Regions from separate parts of the Streptomyces sp. NPDC127097 genome, predicted to be linked through region 3. Evidence: riboswitches for the same ligand, from Rfam matches in the RefSeq annotation. Region 3 holds a riboswitch; each other region holds the start of a gene.
The links. A riboswitch is a leader RNA that binds a small molecule or an ion and turns the genes downstream of it on or off. The one in region 3 is predicted to bind cyclic di-AMP.
Positions count from the first base shown of each region.

Region 1: another riboswitch for cyclic di-AMP. It lies ahead of ACFWJW_RS00220 (NlpC/P60 family protein); the one in region 3 lies ahead of ACFWJW_RS28150 (M23 family metallopeptidase).
Region 2: another riboswitch for cyclic di-AMP. It lies ahead of ACFWJW_RS33655 (transglycosylase family protein); the one in region 3 lies ahead of ACFWJW_RS28150 (M23 family metallopeptidase).
Region 4: another riboswitch for cyclic di-AMP. It lies ahead of ACFWJW_RS16640 (C40 family peptidase); the one in region 3 lies ahead of ACFWJW_RS28150 (M23 family metallopeptidase).

Region 1 covers NZ_JBHXFI010000001.1:55,503-60,036, reverse strand. Annotated here, with positions in the region: gene pcrA (DNA helicase PcrA) at 1-1,769, opposite strand, end outside; cyclic di-AMP (ydaO/yuaA leader) riboswitch at 2,060-2,244, shown strand; gene ACFWJW_RS00220 (NlpC/P60 family protein) at 2,252-3,400, shown strand; gene ACFWJW_RS00215 (hypothetical protein) at 3,519-3,872, opposite strand; gene ACFWJW_RS00210 (NlpC/P60 family protein) at 4,195-4,534, shown strand, end outside.
Region 2 covers NZ_JBHXFI010000071.1:16,637-21,170, forward strand. Annotated here, with positions in the region: gene eno (phosphopyruvate hydratase) at 1-673, opposite strand, end outside; gene ACFWJW_RS33655 (transglycosylase family protein) at 1,011-1,664, opposite strand; cyclic di-AMP (ydaO/yuaA leader) riboswitch at 1,672-1,882, opposite strand; gene ACFWJW_RS33660 (transglycosylase family protein) at 2,093-3,253, opposite strand; gene ACFWJW_RS33665 (cytochrome P450) at 3,417-4,534, opposite strand, start outside.
Region 3 covers NZ_JBHXFI010000046.1:24,009-28,542, forward strand. Annotated here, with positions in the region: gene ACFWJW_RS28145 (aldo/keto reductase) at 1-438, opposite strand, end outside; gene ACFWJW_RS28150 (M23 family metallopeptidase) at 633-1,733, opposite strand; cyclic di-AMP (ydaO/yuaA leader) riboswitch at 1,745-1,899, opposite strand; gene ACFWJW_RS28155 (DUF2332 family protein) at 2,184-3,302, shown strand; gene ACFWJW_RS28160 (PP2C family protein-serine/threonine phosphatase) at 3,418-4,534, opposite strand, start outside.
Region 4 covers NZ_JBHXFI010000018.1:94,051-98,584, forward strand. Annotated here, with positions in the region: gene ACFWJW_RS16625 (ATP-binding protein) at 227-655, shown strand; gene ACFWJW_RS16630 (LysR family transcriptional regulator) at 687-1,604, opposite strand; gene ACFWJW_RS16635 (LysE family translocator) at 1,676-2,335, shown strand; gene ACFWJW_RS16640 (C40 family peptidase) at 2,504-2,977, opposite strand; cyclic di-AMP (ydaO/yuaA leader) riboswitch at 2,982-3,179, opposite strand; gene ACFWJW_RS16645 (hypothetical protein) at 3,456-3,764, opposite strand; gene ACFWJW_RS16650 (ATP-dependent Clp protease proteolytic subunit) at 3,771-4,406, opposite strand.

The sequences.
Region 1 (4,534 bases), on a different contig from region 3:
TGCTCGAACTCCAGGGCCACGGCGGCCAGTTCCTGGAGGTTCTCGATCCGGGTCTCGTCCTGGGGGTCCGTGGATGCCTGGAGCTCGGCGAGGTAGCCCGTACGCTCCAGGACCGCTTCCAGGATGGTGGCGGGGCCGGCGCCGGACTCGACGATGGTCCGCAGCTCCTCCATGAGGACGTTGAAACGCTTGACGGCGTTGGCGGAGCGGGCCGCCATGCCGTATGCCTCGTCGACCCGGCGCAGCGCCTGCGGGAAGGTGATCTTCTCGCGCGCCGACAGGGCGTCGATCATCGCTTCGGCGCGGTCGCCGATGCCGCGCTTGGGGACGTTCAGGATGCGGCGGAGCGGGACGGTGTCCTCGGGGTTGCTGAGCACCCGCAGGTAGGCGAGCACATCGCGGACCTCCTTGCGCTCGTAGAAGCGCACGCCGCCGACGACCTTGTAGGGCAGCCCGACCCGGATGAAGATCTCTTCGAAGACACGGGACTGGGCGTTGGTGCGGTAGAAGACGGCGACATCGCCGGCCCTGGCGTCCTTGGCGTCCGTCAGCCGGTCGATCTCGTCGGCGACGAACTGGGCCTCGTCGTGCTCGGTGTCGGCGACATAGCCGGAGATCTTGGGGCCGGCGCCGGCGTCCGTCCAGAGGTTCTTGGGGCGGCGGTTCTCGTTGCGCTCGATGACGGCGTTGGCGGCGGACAGGATCGTCTGCGAGGAGCGGTAGTTCTGCTCCAGCAGGATCGTGGTCGCGTCCGGGTAGTCCTCCTCGAACTGGAGGATGTTGCGGATCGTGGCGCCGCGGAAGGCGTAGATCGACTGGTCGGCGTCACCGACGACGCAGAGCTCGGCGGCGGTTTCGGCGGGGCCGACCAGTTCGCGTACGAGGGTGTACTGGGCGTGGTTGGTGTCCTGGTACTCGTCGACGAGGACATGGCGGAAGCGGCGGCGGTAGTGCTCGGCGACGTCCGGGAACGCCTGGAGCAGATTGACCGTGGTCATGATGATGTCGTCGAAGTCCAGGGCGTTGGCCTCGCGCAGCCGTGCCTGGTACATCGCATACGCCTCGGCGAGGGTCTTCTCGAAGCCGTCGGCCGCCGTCCCGGCGAAGGTCTCCTCGTCGATGAGCTCGTTCTTGAGGTTGGAGATCTTCGCGCTGAAGGACTTGGGCGGGTAGCGCTTGGGGTCCAGATCCAGATCGCGGCAGACCAGGGCCATCAGGCGCTTGGAATCGGCGGCGTCGTAGATCGAGAAGGACGAGGTGAAGCCCAGCTTCTTGGACTCGCGGCGCAGGATGCGGACGCAGGCGCTGTGGAAGGTGGAGACCCACATGGCGTTCGCGCGCGGGCCGACCAGTTCCTCGACGCGCTCCTTCATCTCACCGGCGGCCTTGTTGGTGAACGTGATCGCGAGGATCTGGCCGGGGTGGACATGCCGCTCGGCGAGCAGATGCGCGATGCGGTGGGTGAGCACCCGGGTCTTGCCGGAGCCGGCGCCGGCGACGATCAGCAGTGGGCCGCCCGTATGCACCACGGCGGCCTTCTGCTCGTCGTTGAGCCCCTCCAGCAGCGTCGCCGGGTCGATGGCGGGGCGGGCGGCGCCGTCGCGGTAATACGACTCCCTGGGTGCGGGCGCGTCGAACCTCCCGCCGAAGAGGTCGGCGGGGATCTCCTCCGGGGCCGGGCCGTGCTCGTCCTCGGGAGGCGGAGGGTGTTCCTCCTCGCCCTTGTGGCCGAGGTCCGCCAGGAAGCTGTCGTCAAAGAGGCTGCTCATCGCCCACCGAGTCTAGGCCGCCGCACTGACAGTCCGCCGCGGAGTGGCGGATTGCGGGCCGTCTTCGGGCGGCCCCGGGCGCAGCGGCAGGTCAGGGGGCCGGCGGCCAAGCGCCGGCCGGGTGGCGCTTCGGTTACCCGAACCCGACATCTGCCACAACAACCCCCGCATCGCGTTCAGGTCACGAAAAGGTTTCGGGCATATCGAACATCAGCCTTCACAGGAGCCACACGAGTTGGCTAACGTCCTCGCTCAGGCAGCCCGCCTCCCCGCGGACGACAGGTTCGCACGGGCCGCCGACGCCGAGTCCGGCCCTGCCCTCAGGCACCCGGAGCCGGGGACCCACCAGCACCACCGGGGTGAATCGATCCGTACGGCCGTCGCCAGTGGACGTCCGGACCGTAGGGCAAGCCTTCCGTCAGCGACACCGCCCGAACCCGACAGCTAACCCGGTAGGCGGTCCACGGAAGGAGTTGCCGGTCTTGGCGTCGCATCGCAAGCCGCGCACCAGCGTTCTCGCCTCACCCACCGGGCGCCGTACAGCGGCCGGTCTCACCACTGCCGCCCTCGCCTCGGTCACCCTGCTCTCGCAGTCCGCCGACGCGGCCCCCAGGGCGCCCAAGCCCACCGTCGAAGAGGTCCAACAGAAGGTCGACGACCTCTACCACCAGGCCGAGGTGGCCACCCAGAAATACAACGCCGCCAAGGAGCGCGCCGAGACCCAGCGCCACACCGTGGACCGCCTGCTCGACGCCTCCGCCAAGCGCGCCGAGAAGATGAACGAGTCCCGGCGCCTGCTGGGCACCTTCGCCTCGGCGCAGTACCGGACCGGCGGCATGAACCCGACGGCGCAGCTGATGCTCGCCAAGGACCCGCAGCAGTTCGTCGACCGCAACCACCTCATGGAGCGGCTGACCGGCCGGCAGAAGCAGGCCGTCACCGACTACCAGGAGCAGCAGGCGGCGGCCACCAAGCAGCGCGCCGAGGCGACCCGCAGCCTGGAGCGGTTGCAGGCGTCGCAGGCATCCCTCAAGGAGTCCATGAGCTCCGTCCAGGGCAAGCTGGCCGAGGCCCGGCAGCTGCTGTCCCGGCTGACCGCCCAGGAGAAGGCGCGGCTGGCCGAGCTGGAGCGCCAGAAGGAGGCGGCGGCCAAGCGCCGGGCCGCGGAGGAGGCGCGCAAGCAGCAGGAGCGGGAGCGCCAGCGGCAGCAGGACGGCGACGGCTCGACCGGGGGCTCCACCGGCGGTGGCTCCACGGGCGGCTCCACGGGCGACTCGGCCACCAGCAAGGGCGCCAAGGCGCTCGCCTTCGCCCGCGCCCAGATAGGCAAGCCGTACGTCTGGGGCGCGACCGGGCCCACTTCCTACGACTGCTCGGGGCTGACCCAGGCGGCATGGAAGGCGGCGGGTGTCGATCTGCCGCGGACGACCTGGGACCAGGTCAAGGTGGGCCAGCGGGTGGCCACCAAGGATCTTCAGCCCGGCGACCTGGTCTTCTTCTATGACGACATCAGCCACGTCGGCTTGTACCTGGGCGACGGGAAGATGGTGCACGCTCCGAAGCCGGGCGCCAACGTCCGGGAGGAGTCGATCTACTACATGCCGATATACGGAAGCGTCCGTCCGGGCTGAGCCCGCCCCGCTCCCCCACCAGACCACCCCCCACGGTCACCCCCCACACGCCACCGCGCGGCCGTCGTCTCCGGATATGGAGGCGAGGACCGCGCGGTGTGCCGTAGTGGGGCGCTCGTCAGGTCCAGAGCACCGCGATGAAGATGTTGGCCACCGTCAGGCCGCCGACCGCGCCGAAGAGCGCCTTGTCGACCGTCTCGTCGTCCCGCTTGACGTAGACCAGCGCCAGGATCACCACCAGGACGGCCATCTTGATGCCGAGCTTGATGTTGTTGAGCGGGTGGTCCTGGGCCTGGTTGAGGCCGACCAGCACGATGCCGGTGACCAGCATCGTCAGTGCGCCGTGCAGCATGGCCGGCACGAAGCGGGCGGTGCCCGCGCTCATCGCCTTCATCTGGGTCAGAAAGCCGCCCAGCAGGGAGGCGATGCCGATGATGTGCAGGCCGACGAAGATATTGGTTACTACGTCCATAGTGCTGGATCGTAGCCGCCGTATAGCACGGCCCTTCGGGCAGGGCGCCCACTATCGCCGCTTCGGTCAGGCCAGGCCGGTCCCGGCCGTACGGCCATGGCGCCGCGGTCACGCGCGTACCCGCCGCGGTCGAAAGCGAACAATGCCGGGCAAGGGGACTCACTGCCGCGACACCCAGGCTTAGCGTCCTCCCTCAGGCGGCCGACTCCCCGCCTCGCCGGTCTCCCACCGGCGTTCCGTCGGCCGCCCCGCCGAGAGGTGCGGCGGCGGCCGTTGCCCCCGTGACGGACCGCCGCCGGACCCGCGGCTCGAAGGGAAGGAAGTGACGGCCACCGTGGCCTCGCACCGCAAGCCCCGGCAGCATCCGCTCGCCTCGCTCACCGGTGGCGGCTCGCGCAGCGCGCGCACCGCCCGTACGGCCGCCGCCACCCTGGCACTGGCCGGTGCCGCCCCCGCGTTCGGCCTCGCGCAGGCGGCGGGCGCCCCCCTCACCCCCGATTTCGACGCCGCCGGCCAGGCCGCACACCGGCTCACCCCCGCCCAGGTCAAGGACCGGGTCGACGCGCTGTACCAGGAGGCAGAGGTGGCCACGCAGAGCTACAACGGTGCGAAGGAATCCGCCGACACCGCACGCGAGGAGCTGAGCAGGCTCCAGGACGAGG
Region 2 (4,534 bases), on a different contig from region 3:
CCTCCAGGATGAGGTCGAGGGCCTCACGGTTGGAGCCCAGGTTCGGGGCGAAGCCACCCTCGTCACCGAGACCGGTGGACAGGCTGCGCTCCTTCAGGACCTTCTTGAGGGTGTGGTAGACCTCGGCGCCCCAGCGCAGCGCCTCGGAGAAGGACTCCGCGCCGATCGGGGCGATCATGAACTCCTGGATGTCCACGTTGGAGTCGGCGTGCGAGCCGCCGTTCAGGATGTTCATCATCGGGACGGGCAGCACATGCGCGTTCGGGCCGCCGAGGTAGCGGAACAGCGGGAGGTCGCTGGCCTCGGAGGCGGCGTGCGCGACGGCGAGGGAGACGCCGAGGATGGCGTTGGCGCCGAGCGAGCCCTTGTTGTCGGTGGCGTCCAGGTCGAACATCGCCTGGTCGATCAGCCGCTGCTCGGTCGCGTCGTAGCCGACGAGCTCCGGGCCGATCTGCTCGATGACGGCCAGCACGGCCTTCTCGACGCCCTTGCCGAGGTAGCGGTTCGGGTCGCCGTCACGGAGCTCGATGGCCTCGAAGGCGCCGGTGGAGGCGCCGGACGGGACGGCGGCACGGCCGGTGCTGCCGTCGTCGAGGCCGACCTCGACCTCGACCGTGGGATTACCTCGCGAGTCGAGAATTTCGCGGGCTACGACGACGTCGATCGACGGCACGTTGTCTCCTTCGTGGGTGTCTGGCGTTCTGCGCATGAGCCTAACGGCCCCGGGCTCGTCCGCCTGCCCTTGGCCCGCTCCGTGGGACGGAACGCCCCCGAAAACCTGCCCAAAGGCCCAGTTGCCGGGACGTTTGGCACATTGTTCGCCGAACGGGGAAAGTCGCGGAACAGCGCCGGTCAGCGGCCTGCCGCCGGCCGGGGCGCCTCGGACACGGCCCGGGAACATGAGAAGCCCCGCCACGGCGCGCTGGGGGGAAGGGCGCGCCATGACGGGGCGGTCTCACGGAGGAAGGGGCCCGCCGCTCGGGCCCTCAGGAGCCCCGGTGAGCTCCGGCTCAGACGTTGAGCTGCTGGCCCGGGATGATCAGGTTCGGGTTGCCGCCGATGACCGACTTGTTGGCCTTGTAGACGGACTTCCAGTCGGTGCCGTGGGCCTTGGCGATCTTGGCGAGGGTGTCGCCCGCCTTGACGGTGTAGTTGCCGTGGCCGGTGGACTTGCGCTCGGCGGAGCGCGAGGCACGGTCCTCGGACGGGGCCTTCTTGACCTCCGGCTTGGCGGACTCCTGCTTCGGCGCGGACTTGGTCTGCGCGGAGGTGTCGACGTCGGGGGACGGACCACCGGCGGTCAGGTTGCCCGCACCGGCGCAGGACCAGGCGCCCGGGCCCTGGATGGCGAGGAGCTTCTCGGCGGCCTGGATCTGCTGGGCCTTGCTGGCCAGGTCGGCGCGCGGCGCGAACTTGGTGCCACCGGCAGCGGCCCAGCTGGAGTTGGAGAACTGGAGGCCACCGTAGTAGCCGTTACCGGTGTTGATCGACCAGTTGCCGCCGGACTCGCACTGGGCGACCTTGTCCCAGGTGGCGACGGAGGCGGCGGAGGCGGAGGTGGCACCCATCATCGGGACGGCCACGGCGGCACCGGCGACACCGGCGAGGGTGGCGACGCGGACGGCCTTGGAGGGACGACGGTGCTTGCCCTTGAAGATCAGCATGGTTCGTTCGTTTCCTCACCGACGCCTACGAGGTGAGCTGTCGGGTTCGGGCTGATGAGTCGCCCGGCCCGGCGCGCATGCGCACCTGGCTTCACCCCAAGCCGGTTGACCCGTTTTCACGGGCGGGGCCGGCACTTACCTTGGGTCCCCCGCTCCTGCCTTCGGCGCTTGCGCGTCAAGTGCCTTCGACCACCGGCAGGATTCGGCGTGTGATCGAGGGGCTCGCTTTGGCGAGCGATCCTGACGTTAAGCAGTAATGCCCCTGGGGTTCAAACCCCACCATCTGAACCAAGTTGACCGTTTTTGATCACGGGTTGGTTACGTATTCGCAGGTGAGGCCCGGTATGCCGGTCTTGAGCACACCGGGCCCCACAGGAGTCAACGAGACCCTTGTCTCACTTTCCCAAAACAGGGCGAAGGGCGGCGAATTACCCCGCGTTCCGCCCGAGATCGAGCTGCTGACCGGGCTGGATCAGGTCCGCGTCGGACCCGATGACGCCCTCGTTGCGGTCGTAGAGCGCGGGCCAGCCGCCGGGCAGCCGGTGGGCCGCGGCGATGGCTGACAGGCTGTCACCCGGGCGCACCGTGTAGTCGCCGCCGGCCGCCGGGCCCGTACGGTGCGCGTCGCCGCCGCGCGAGGCGTGCCGGCCGCCGGACCTGCCGTCGCCGCCGTCCCCGGCACCCTCGTCGCCCGCCTCGCGGCGGTGCTTGCCCTTGCTGGGCACCTTGTGCGGCGTGCCGGTGCTGTCCGTACGGCTGCCGTCCCCGGACGGGTCCGTGGAGGGGCTGCCGGACGGGTCGTCGTCGGACGGGTCGGCGGACCGCGACGGGTCGTCGCCCCGGTCGCCGGGCGTCGCCGGGTCGGACGGCTCCGGGCTCGTGGACGCGTCGCCGGGCTCGCCGGAGCCGGAGGCGTCGGGCGAGGGCGTCGCGTCGGACGGCTGCCGGTCCGGCTGCTCGCCGTGCTCGTCGTGCGGCGCGTCGTCCTGCCCGGAGGAGGAGTCCCCACCGTCGTGGGAGCGGGACGAACCAGGGGTGTCCCAGGGGTCGAGGCCGCCCTGGGAGTCCGACGGGTCGGGCGCGGGGGTGCTGGTGCTGCCCGGGTCGACCTCCGGGGCCTCGCCGTCGCCGGTCAGCCCCGCGTTCACCGCACAGCTGGGCCAGGCGTCCGGCCCGCGGTCGTCGAGGATCGACTGGGCCACGGCGATCTGCTGGGAGCGACTGGCGTAGTCGGGTCGCGAGGCGTAGGCCGAGCCGCCGTAGTTGTCCCACATCTCCTGGGTCAGCTGGAGGCCGCCGTAGTAGCCGTTGCCCGAGGCGGCGCTCCACACCCCAGCGCTCTCGCACTGGGCGACCTTGTCCCAGGTCGCGGTGTCGGCGGCGTGAGCGCCGCTCGCCCCGAGGAGGGGGAGGGCGAAGCCGGCGCCGGTCACTCCCGCCGTGACAAAGATGGCCGGTGCCTGACGGGGGCGACGATGTCGGCCGTTCCCGGAACGCATGCGGATGCCTTTCGCGCGGCGGTTGAGTTGTTCGACGAGCTCGTCGAGCTGCTCGACGGGCTCCGGCCGGCCGACGCACGCGAGCGGCACCGTTACACCGGTCCCCCACATCACCGCTTCGACCGATCGAGTGAAGCCTGTCGATCGTCCGGTCGAAAGGTAGTCGGGGTCACGGGTAGTCACAAGTCGATGTATCGGAGATCACGTAATGGTCACGCGGTTGACTCTGTGTCACATATGGCCTTGTTGCTGGTCAGGGCCGATCCGGAGTGAACTCCACCGGAAGTGAACGCAGTCCGCGCATGATGAGTCCGCCGCGCCAGCGCAAATCATCCGGTTCCGCCGCAAGCCGGATGTCCGGGAGCCGGGTCAGCAGGGTCGCCAGCGCGGTCTGTCCTTCGAGCCGGGCGAGCGGCGCCCCCAGGCAGTAGTGGATGCCGTGCCCGTATCCCAGATGCTGGTTGTCACGCCGGGTCAGATCGAGCACATCCGGCTCGTCGAAGCGCGCCGGGTCGCGGTCGGCGGCGGCCAGCACCACCAGGACCGGGTCCCCCTCGGCGATCCGCTGCCCGCCGAGCGTCAGCTCCTGGGTCGCGAACCGCCAGGTCGCCAGCTCCACGGGGCCGTCGTAACGGAGCAGTTCCTCGATGCCGGTGGCGAGCAGCCCGGTGTCGCCCGCCGCGATCGACTTCTGGAGCAGCTCCCGCTGGGCGGGGTGGCGCAGCAGCGCGTAGAGGCCGTTGCCGATGAGGTTGACGGTGGTCTCGAAGCCCGCGAAGAGCAGGATGAAGGCCATCGCGGCGGCCTCGTTCTCGGTCAGCTGCTCCCCGTGGTCGGAGGCCCTGATCAGGGCGGAGATCAGATCCTCGTCCGCCTCGGCGGTGTCGCCCAGCGACGCCCGCTTGCGGTGGATCAGCTCGGCGAGATAGCCGCGCATCTTCTTCACCGACTTCGCGACGCCGCCGCGCGGTCCGCCGCCGTGCCCTGCTTTCGTGTGTCGCAGCATCATGCCCGCCCAGTCCCGGAAGTCGTCCTGGTCCTCGCGCGGCACCCCCAGCAGATCGCAGATCGCGTAGATGGGCAGCGGGAACGCGAACTCATGGATCAGATCGGCCTCCCCCGCGCCGCCCGGCTTGTCGATCATGGCGTCGATGAGCCGGTCGGTCAGCTCCTGGACCCGCGGGGCGAAGGCGGCGATCCTGCGCGGGGTGAACGCCTTCGAGACCAGCCTGCGCAGCCGGGTGTGGTCCGGGGGATCGATATTGAGCAGATGCGTCATCAGGTTGGCGCTGCGCTCCCCCGGGATGCCGACCTTGCCCTTGCCGTGCGCGGCCTCGCTGTGATGGACCGGGTTCTTGGACAGCCGGGCGT
Region 3 (4,534 bases):
GAGGAACTCCGGGACCTCGACCGACTCATCGTCGTAGTGGGTGTAGTAGAGGTCGATGTAGTCGGTGCGCAGACGGGTCAGGGAGGCGTCGACCGCGGACTTGATGGTGGCGGGGGACAGGCCCTTGTAGCCGGGGAGGGCGCCGACCTTGGTGGCGATGACGACCTCGGAGCGGTTGCCGCGGGAGGCCAGCCAGTTGCCGATGACGGTCTCGGATTCGCCGCCCTCGTTGCCGGGGACCCAGTGCGAGTAGGCGTCGGCGGTGTCGATGAAATTGCCACCGCCCGCCACATACGCGTCGAGCACGGCGAAGGACTCGGCTTCGTCGGCCGTCCAGCCGAAGACATTGCCCCCGAGGGACAGCGGGGAGACGGAGAGCGAGCCGAGGGGCTTGCGGGTGCTGCGGGCGCCTGGGGTGGTGCTGTGTGTCGCGGTCATACGTCGTTGCAGCGCCGGGGGAAGAGGAGTTATTCCTTCCTCTTCCCCCGGGACGACAACTGCCCTCGGGCCCTTACGGGTTGAGGGTGTGGGGGTGGGGGTGGGGGTGGGTGTGCGTGTGGGTCTGCTTCAGGCTTTGATGCCCTCGGTGCCCGCAATGCCCTCCACGCCCCCGACGCCCTCGACGCCCTCGGTCACACGTTGAGCCCGTGGTCGCGGAGCCACGGCATCGGGTCGATCGGGTCGCCGGCGCCGGGGCGTACCTCCAGGTGGAGGTGGGGGCCGGTGACGTTGCCGGTGGCGCCGACGCGGCCGATGACGTCGCCGGTGCTGACCTTGCCGGAGGTCTTCACCATCGAGGAGAGGTGGCAGAACCAGAGCTCGGTGCCGTCGTCGAGGGTGAGGACGATGCGGTAGCCGTACGAGCCGGCCCAGCCGGCCTGGGTGATGGTGCCGGAGTGCACCGCCTTGACGGGGGTGCCGGTCGGCGCGGCGAAGTCCTGTCCGGTGTGGTCGGCGGCCCAGCGGTCACCGGCCTGGCCGAAACTGGCGGTGAGCGTGTAGGAGGACACGGGGGCGATGAAGCTCTTCGCCAGTTCGGCGAGGCGTTCGGCCTCCGCCTTCCGCCGGGCCGCTTCCTCCGCCTTGCGCTTGGCCTCCATCTCGGCCGCCTTCTTGGCTGCTGCGGCTTTTTCGGCCGACTTCTGGTGGGCGGCGGCTTCCGTGGCGGCCTGCTGGACGGCGGCCTTTTCGGCGGCCTCGCGGGCCTCCTGCTCGGCGGAGCCCTGCTGCGCGTCGGCCTGCTGGAGGATGCGGCTGCGCAGCGCCTCACCGGCGCCCGCGGCGTTACCCGTGTCCGCGCCCGTGGCGGCGGTGACCGCGCCGCTGTCGGGAGCCGAGGCGGCGTCGGTGGCCGCGGAGTCGTCGTCGGATATCAGCTCGCCGATGCCGGGAAGCTCCTTGGCGTCCGGCAGCTTCTCGGAGAGGTCGTCGGCCAGGCCGCCGACGTCGGGCATCGAGATCGGCACCGGCGGACGGCCCTCGGCCGAGGCCATGCCGCTCGCGCCGACCGCCGCGATGACACCGACACCCAGGACGGTGCCGCTGCGGGCGAATCCGCCGCCGCGCTGCTTGGCGACGCGGTGCTTGCCTCGAACGGCACGGGTGGATTCCTCGGTGGGATTCCATTCCTCCCACGGTCCGTCGCCGTCATCGACACCGGGGCCGGGGAAGGCACCTCGGTCATCGAGCTCGTAGGCGAACGGGTCCTCAGGGGTAGACCTGTTGGACGCCACGGGGGCGCACTCCTTTCCTTCCTTCTCGCCTACCGGGTTAGCTGACGGGTTCGGAGCAGGAAGGTCTCCTACGGACGCCCACTGGCGGAGGGCGTCCGATTCACCCCAAGGAAGTGGTTCCCCGGTTCCCTTGGTGCAGTTCGAAGTGCTTGGGGGTGCGTGAAAAGCGCGTGCGGGATTCGGCGTCGGCGCGCGGTGCCGCCTCGGGCGGCGGCTGGGACGACCGCGCTGCGTTATCGGACAGTAATAGAGACGGCGGCCGAATTCCAAGCGTTCCCACGAATCCGTATGCGCTCCGCACGAGCTGCCGCGCGGCCTTTTCGGCCAGCAGTGCAGCAACCCGGGCGAGTTGGCCCGCCAGCCCTAAACGATCTCGCGCGGATTGTGTGCCAGTCGTTATGCGCAGGGGTGCCCCTCGGTCACGGAGGGTGAGAGCAGTAACGTCGGATCATGGTCGTCAACGTCGGGAACACCGGGAACGCCGGACGGGCCGCCGGTCACGCGTGGGGAGTGGCGGAGCGGTACGGGGAGTTCTCCTGGCGGGAGGCGCGCGGCCGGTCGGACGCGCACGAGGAGCTGACCGCGCGGATCAGCCAGGACGCGGAGTTCTGCGATCTGCTGTCCGGCTCGCTGCCCGCCGGCAACAAACAGCAGCCGAACCTCCTGCTCGCCGCCGTCCGCTATCTCGACGGCCCGCACGCCGAGACGGGCCCGCGCGGTGCGGCCGCGTACGGGCGCTGGCGCGAGTGGACGATCCGGCACTGGGACGAGGTGCGCGCGGTGATCATGCAGCGCGCCACCCAGACCAACGAACCGGCCCGCTGCGCCACCCTGCTGCCGCTGCTCGCCCGTCTGCCGCAGCCGCTGGCGCTGCTGGAGGCCGGCGCGTCCGCGGGGCTGTGTCTGCACCCCGACCGCTATCGCTACCGGTACGAGGCCGAAGGCGGGGACGGGCCGCGCCGCCGGGCCGAGCTGGGTGCACCGGAGAGCCCGCTGGTGTTCACCTGCCGTACGGGCGGGGCGGCCGACGAGCTGCCCGAACGGCTGCCGCGGATCGTCTGGCGGGCCGGCATCGACCTGGACCCGCTCGACCCGGCCGGCGAACCGGACGATCTGCGCTGGCTCCAGGCGCTCGTATGGCCGGGCGACGGGGAGCGTGCGGCACGGCTGGCCGCGGCCGTCGACGCGGTGCGGCCGGCGCCGCGGCCACGGATGGTGCGCGGCGACCTGATCGACGAGCTGCCCGCGCTCGCCGCCGAGGCACCGCCCGAGGCGACGCTGGTCATCTTCCACAGCGCCGTGCTGGCCTATCTCCCGCCGGCCCGCCGCGCGGAGTTCGCGCGTCTCGTACGGTCGCTGCTCGACGGGCGGCCCGGCGGCGGCCACTGGATCTCCAACGAGCACTACTCCGTGCTGCCGTGGATCACCGACGCCGCACCCCACGCGCCCCGCCCGGACGACGCCCTGCACCTGACCCTCGCGCTCGACGGACGCCCGGTCGCGCTCACCGGCCCGCACGGCCAGAGCCTGCACAGCCTCTCCGGCGCACGGGGCGGCCCGGGGCACTGAGCGGGGTCGGGGGACGGCCCGGCTCCCGTACGGCACCCCGTACGCCCGCCCGTCCCCCTACACGGGCCCCACCCCCATGAAGCCCCCGCCCACCGAACCCCCTACGGGCCACCACCTACGCCCCCATGGGCCGCTGCACCGCCAGCAGCGCCATGTCGTCGGCCGACGCGCCGCCCGTATGCCGTGCCACCTCCTCGACGAGGGTGTCCACGAGGACGTCCGGGCCGGGGAAGCGGCAGCCGCGCAGTGTGCCCGACGGGTTGTAGCAGCGGCCGAGGAGGTCCCGGGCGCCGGTCACCCCGTCGGTGAAGAAGAGCAGCAGGGCCCCGGCCGGGAAGAACGTCTCGTCCGGCCGGTCCGGCCGGCTCGCCATCTCGCCCAGCCCGAGGGGCGGCGCCGGCGCCGCGGGCAGCAGCTCGCGCAGCCCGCCGTCCGGGGTGAGCAGCAGCGGGGACGGATGGCCCCGGTTGAGCACCCGCAGAACGCACTGCCCGTTGGCGGGGATCTCGGCCAAAACGGCAGTGGTGAACCCCTCGGTCTGCTCCACTCCCTCGCGCCGCCCGTCCTCCCGCCGCAGCGCCCGCTCCAGCCGGCCCGCCACCGCCCCCAGGGTGCGCTCCTGTTCCGCCGCCTCACGGAAGGCGCCGATGACGATCACCGCGGTCCGCACCGCGTCCAGCCCCTTGCCCCGTACGTCGCCGACCAGCAGCCGTACGCCGTGCGGGGTCTCCTGGACCGCATAGAGGTCACCGCCGCTCCGGTCCGCCACCCGCGCGCCCACGTAGCGGGCGGCGATGGCGAGCCCGGCGAGCCGTTCGGGCGGCGTGGGCAGGACGGCGCGCTGGAGGGCCGCCGAGACGTCCTCCAGGGAGGCCGGGCGGACGCCGGCGCTCCGGACGATCCGGTTGATGCCCAGGGCCGACAGGGCGACGGCCAGGACCATGACGGTCTCCGTCACCGACTCGCCGTGATCCCGCGCGGCGCCGCTGCGATAGAGGACGACCCAGATCTCGCCGAGCACGGCGGCCAGTGCCGTGAGCACGGTGCCGCGCAGGGCGAAGAACGGCGCGGCGACCAGTGGGGCGGCCGAGAAGAAGGGGGCGGCGGTGTAACCGGCGGGCGTCCCCATGCCGAAGGCGACACCGCCGGCGATCAGGAGGACGGGAAGCCGGCGCATCGGCATCCGGCCGGACGACACCAGCCGGGCACGGCGCTCCCCGCCGCCCGCAGAG
Region 4 (4,534 bases), on a different contig from region 3:
TCCGGAACCCGCTGGTGCGGTCCGCCCAAATCCGGTCTCGCGTGGCAGAGTTCACCGCAACGAGCGATAGGGCTCCGTATATGTGGGTGGATCGGGTATCTCATCGCCGGCCGGAGTGGCAGTCTGGCGCCCAGCAGAAGCCCGAGGCCGCACCGGTGTCCGGAGCGGCATCCCGGCCCCGGTGCGCACCGGAGCCGGGCCTCGGTGGGAAAGGGACGGCGCCTCGATGGCAGACCACCAAGCATCCTCACTGACTCTGCCGAGCGCCCCCGCCTCGGTCCGCACCGCCCGCAGCCACACCCTCGCCGTGCTCGCCGAATGGGGCCTGCCCGACGACTCCGCGCTCGCCGACTCCCTCCGTCTGATCATCTCCGAACTCGCCACCAACGCTGTCGTGCACACCTTCGGCCGGTCGCCGGACTTCACTGTCGAGCTGCGGCTGGAGCGCGACGAACAGCTGCGGGTCGGCATCACCGACAGCCATCCCCGCCGCCCGCGCCGGCTGCCCGCCGCCGTCCAGCAGGACAACGGCCGCGGCCTGGTCATCATCCGCTGCCTCGCCGCGGAAGCCGGCGGCCGGCTCTCGGTCGTCCCCACCGAGTCCGGCGGGAAGACCGTCTGGATCACCGTGCCGTGGCCGAACGCCGTCCGCTGAAGACCTCCGCCGCACCCGGCGACCCGTCGGGCTACGACGCGGGGGCGTGACGGGCGAAGGCCCCGCGCAACAGGGCGCGCAAGGTGTCCGCGGCCGGGGCCCCGCCGCCGGGGCGGTAGGCCACCGAGATCCGGCGGCGCAGCTCCGGCGGGTCCAGCCGGCGGACGCCCAGCGGGGTCACCGAGCCCTCCGCCATCATCTCCGGGACCACCGCCACCCCGAGCCCCGCGCTCACCAGCGCACCGACCACCGCATAGCTCGGGGACTCGCAGCGCACCGCCACACTCGCCCCGGCGGCCGCCAGTACCGCCTCCACGGCACGCCGGTTGGGGTTGGCCGGCGCCATGCTGACCAGCGGCTGACCGGCCAGCTCGGCGAGCGGCAGGCGGCCGGCGCCCGCCGACAGGGCATGGCCCGGCGCGGTGACCAGCACCAGTTCCTCGGTCAGCAGCGGTTCGAGCCGCACCCCCTCCGGCGGCGGCATCGCCTCGCCCGGCACATACTCGTGCGTCAGCGCCAGATCGACCTCGCCCAGCGCCACCGCGGCGGTGGCCTGCGGAGGTACGTACTCCGTGACGCTCAGCTCCACATCGGGGTGCGCCCGCCGGAACGCGCTGAGCGCGGGCGGCAGCAGATGCGTCCCGGCGGTCATGAACGTGCCGACCCGCAGCACGCCGCCGGAAAGCCCCGTCAGCCGGGACAGCTCGTGCCGCGCCTGATCCAGCTCGTCGAGCACCCGCCGGGCCCGTACGAGCAGCAGCTCACCGGCCGCCGTCAGCCGTGCCCCGCGGTGGTGGCGCACCAGCAGCGCGGTCCCCGCCTCCCGCTCCAGCTTGGCGAGCTGCTGGGAGAGCGCGGGCGCGGTGTAGCCCAGCCGGTCGGCGGCTCTGCTGATCGAACCGGCCTCCGCCACCGCCACCAGGGCGGCCAGCCGCGTGGGGTCGTACATAAGAACCTCTTTAGGCTCCCCAAGAACATTGCCACTCCCCATTAAAGGCTCTGACCAGCGAAACTGCTCCCATGGACGGACAGCTGATCGCCTTCACCGGAGTCGCCGCGGGCATGGTCGCCATGCCGGGCGCGGACTTCGCGGTCGTGGTGCGCCACGCGCTCGACTCGCGCCGGGCGGGGGTGGCGGCCGCGGTCGGAGTGGCGGGCGGGCTGCTGGTGCACACCGCACTGGCGGTCGCCGGGCTCGCGGCCGTGCTGGTCGCCGTGCCCGCGCTGTTCGGCGCCGTCCAACTCCTCGGCGGGCTCTATCTGTTGTACCTGGGGGTCGGCGCGCTGCTCGCGGTCGTCCAGCACCGGAAGGCGCCCGAGGACGCCGCGACCGGCCCGTCCGCGCCCCAGGCCGATCACCCGCCCGCGCTCCTGGGCACCGCACGGAGCCTGCGCCAGGGCTTCCTGACCAATGCCCTCAACCCCAAGGCCCCGGTCCTCTTCCTCAGTCTGCTCCCGCAGTTCGTCCCGGCCGGCGAGCCCGCGCTGCCCCGCACGCTGCTGCTCGCGACCATGGTCGTCGCGCTGGCGCTGGTGTGGTTCCCCGCCGTCGCGCTGCTGGTCGACCGCCTGGGCAGCTGGCTGCGCCGCCCCCGGGTCACCCGCGCCCTGGAAGCCGTCACCGGAATGCTGCTCACCACACTGGGTGGCATCCTGCTCGTCGAGGTCGTGCTGACCTGAACGGCGGCCCCCGGCACGCGGTCAACCGCGGCCGCCGTACGGCACGATCAGCACCTCGGCGCCCACCGCAGCGCCCTGGTGATCCGCGGATGGGTGCGGTCCGTCGTCTCCACCGGCCAAGTGGGCCAATCCCACCGACAATTGATCACATGTGAGACGAAATGCCGGTCAGCCCACCCGTCCGTAGGACACCGCGCCGCTCCAGATCCGTTCCAGCCGCACCACGCTTCCGGCCTTGGGGGCATGCCACATCCGGCCCCGGCCGGCATAGATGCCGACGTGGTAAATGCCGCGTGCGGAACGGAAGAAGACCAGGTCACCGCGTCTGCGCAGGGAGGCCGGGAGATGCCGGGTGCGGACGTACTGCGCGGCGGCGGTACGGGGCAGGGCCCGCCCGGCGCGCTTGAACGAGTACATCGTCAGCCCCGAACAGTCGAAGCGGTACGGCCCTTGGGCGCCGTACTGGTAGGGCGCGCCGCTCTTGGAGGCCGCGATCCGCAGCGCGTAGGCGGACACGGAGGCGGCTTCGGCGTTCCCGGCCTCTCCTGGGGCGACGGTCGTCCCGCCCAGGGTGACCAGCGTCAGAGCGGTGACGGTGCCGGCACGCGCCAGCAGATTTGGCGTCTGCATGCGCACAGTCATGCGCAAACCCTTCGTCAGCCGCCTGCGAAGGAAGACCTGTCGGGTTCGGGCAGGCGAAGATGCCCGGCCGTGCGTACGGCTTCACCCCAAGGAGTCTCGGCCCTGAGGCCGGGACCCCGTCCTGCTCGGGTCCTCCGCTCCCGCCGGTCCACAACGTCGACCTGACATCCGGTACGGCGGCGGGATTAGGCGCCCGTCCGGACCGCCCCGTCGCTGTGGCGGGGTCTTGCCGTCGAAGGGATCGTCACGCACCCGCCACCAGAATTCCGAGCTGAAAATGCCGTATGTGACATGCGTCACACTTCGCCTGAATGGTTACTTTTGTTCCCTCAAGTGCCATGGCGCGGGGCGCCGCACCCCCTGGACCAGGGGCGAAACATCAGAGGTCCAAGGAATTGCGTTTCCCCGCGCAATTCGTCGCCTCCTCACATCGGGCCCGGACGCTACGCCGTATGCGCAGCCCCGTGTGCGTGTCGCGTCAACTCTCCGTGGCCGGCGGCATCGTCACGAGCCCGGCCCGGCGCTCGCCCTCCAGCACCCGGAGCGCCCGGGTCAAGGTCTCGCGGTGCAGTTCGCTCTCACCCCGGTCGTGCATCAGCGTCAGCGCGTCGCGCAGTCCGGCGGCCTTGCCGACCAGCGCCTGGGCGGCCCGCAGTCCGGTGTAGGTGTCGCCGCCCCGGGCCGGGTTGATCCTGCCCAGCAGGTCGAGCACCTCCAGGTAACGGTCGATCAGCTCACCCTCGGCGCGCGTCAGGGCGGGCAGCGGCGGCAGTTCCGGCAGCGGCATCCGGGCTCACCGTGCGCCGAGTTGGGGGACGGACTGCTTGCGCTGACGGGTGAGCCCGTCGATCAGGCCGTATTCCTGGGCGGCTTCGGCGTCGAAGATCTTGTCGCGCTCGATATCGGCGGCGATCCGTTCCCGGGGCTGTCCGGTGTGCTCCGCCAGCATCCGCTCCAGCATGTCGCGGGTGCGCAGCAACTCCTCGGCCTCGATCTGGAGATCGGTGGCCTGGCCCTGGACGGGCTCGTGGAACGACGGCTGGTGGATCAGGATCCGGGCGCCGGGCAGGGCCAGCCGCTTTCCGGGGGTGCCGGCGGCCAGCAGTACCGCGGCGGCGGAGGCGGCCTGCCCCAGGCAGATGGTCTGCACATCGCACGACACGAAGCGCATCGTGTCGTAGATGGCGGTCATCGCCGTGAACGAGCCGCCGGGGGAGTTGATGTAGAGCGCGATGTCCTGTTCGGGCGCGGCGTGTTCGAGGTGGATGAACTGCGCCATCACATCGTTGGCGGAGGCGTCGTCGACCGGGGTGCCCAGGAAGATGATGCGCTCACTGAGCAGCTTGGAATACGGGTCCATGGTGCGCGTCCCCTGGGACGTGCGCTCGGTGAACTCGGGAAGGACATAGCGGGCCATCGGTCGCAGCATGGGCCTGCTCCTCTCTCTGTAAAAAATGTACAGGATGTACGTCCAGTTAGAATGGGACCCGATTCTAGTGATCAAGTCAAATGCCCAGGCCAGAGGCCATTTTTGCTGTTCTCCGAGGGTGGACATCT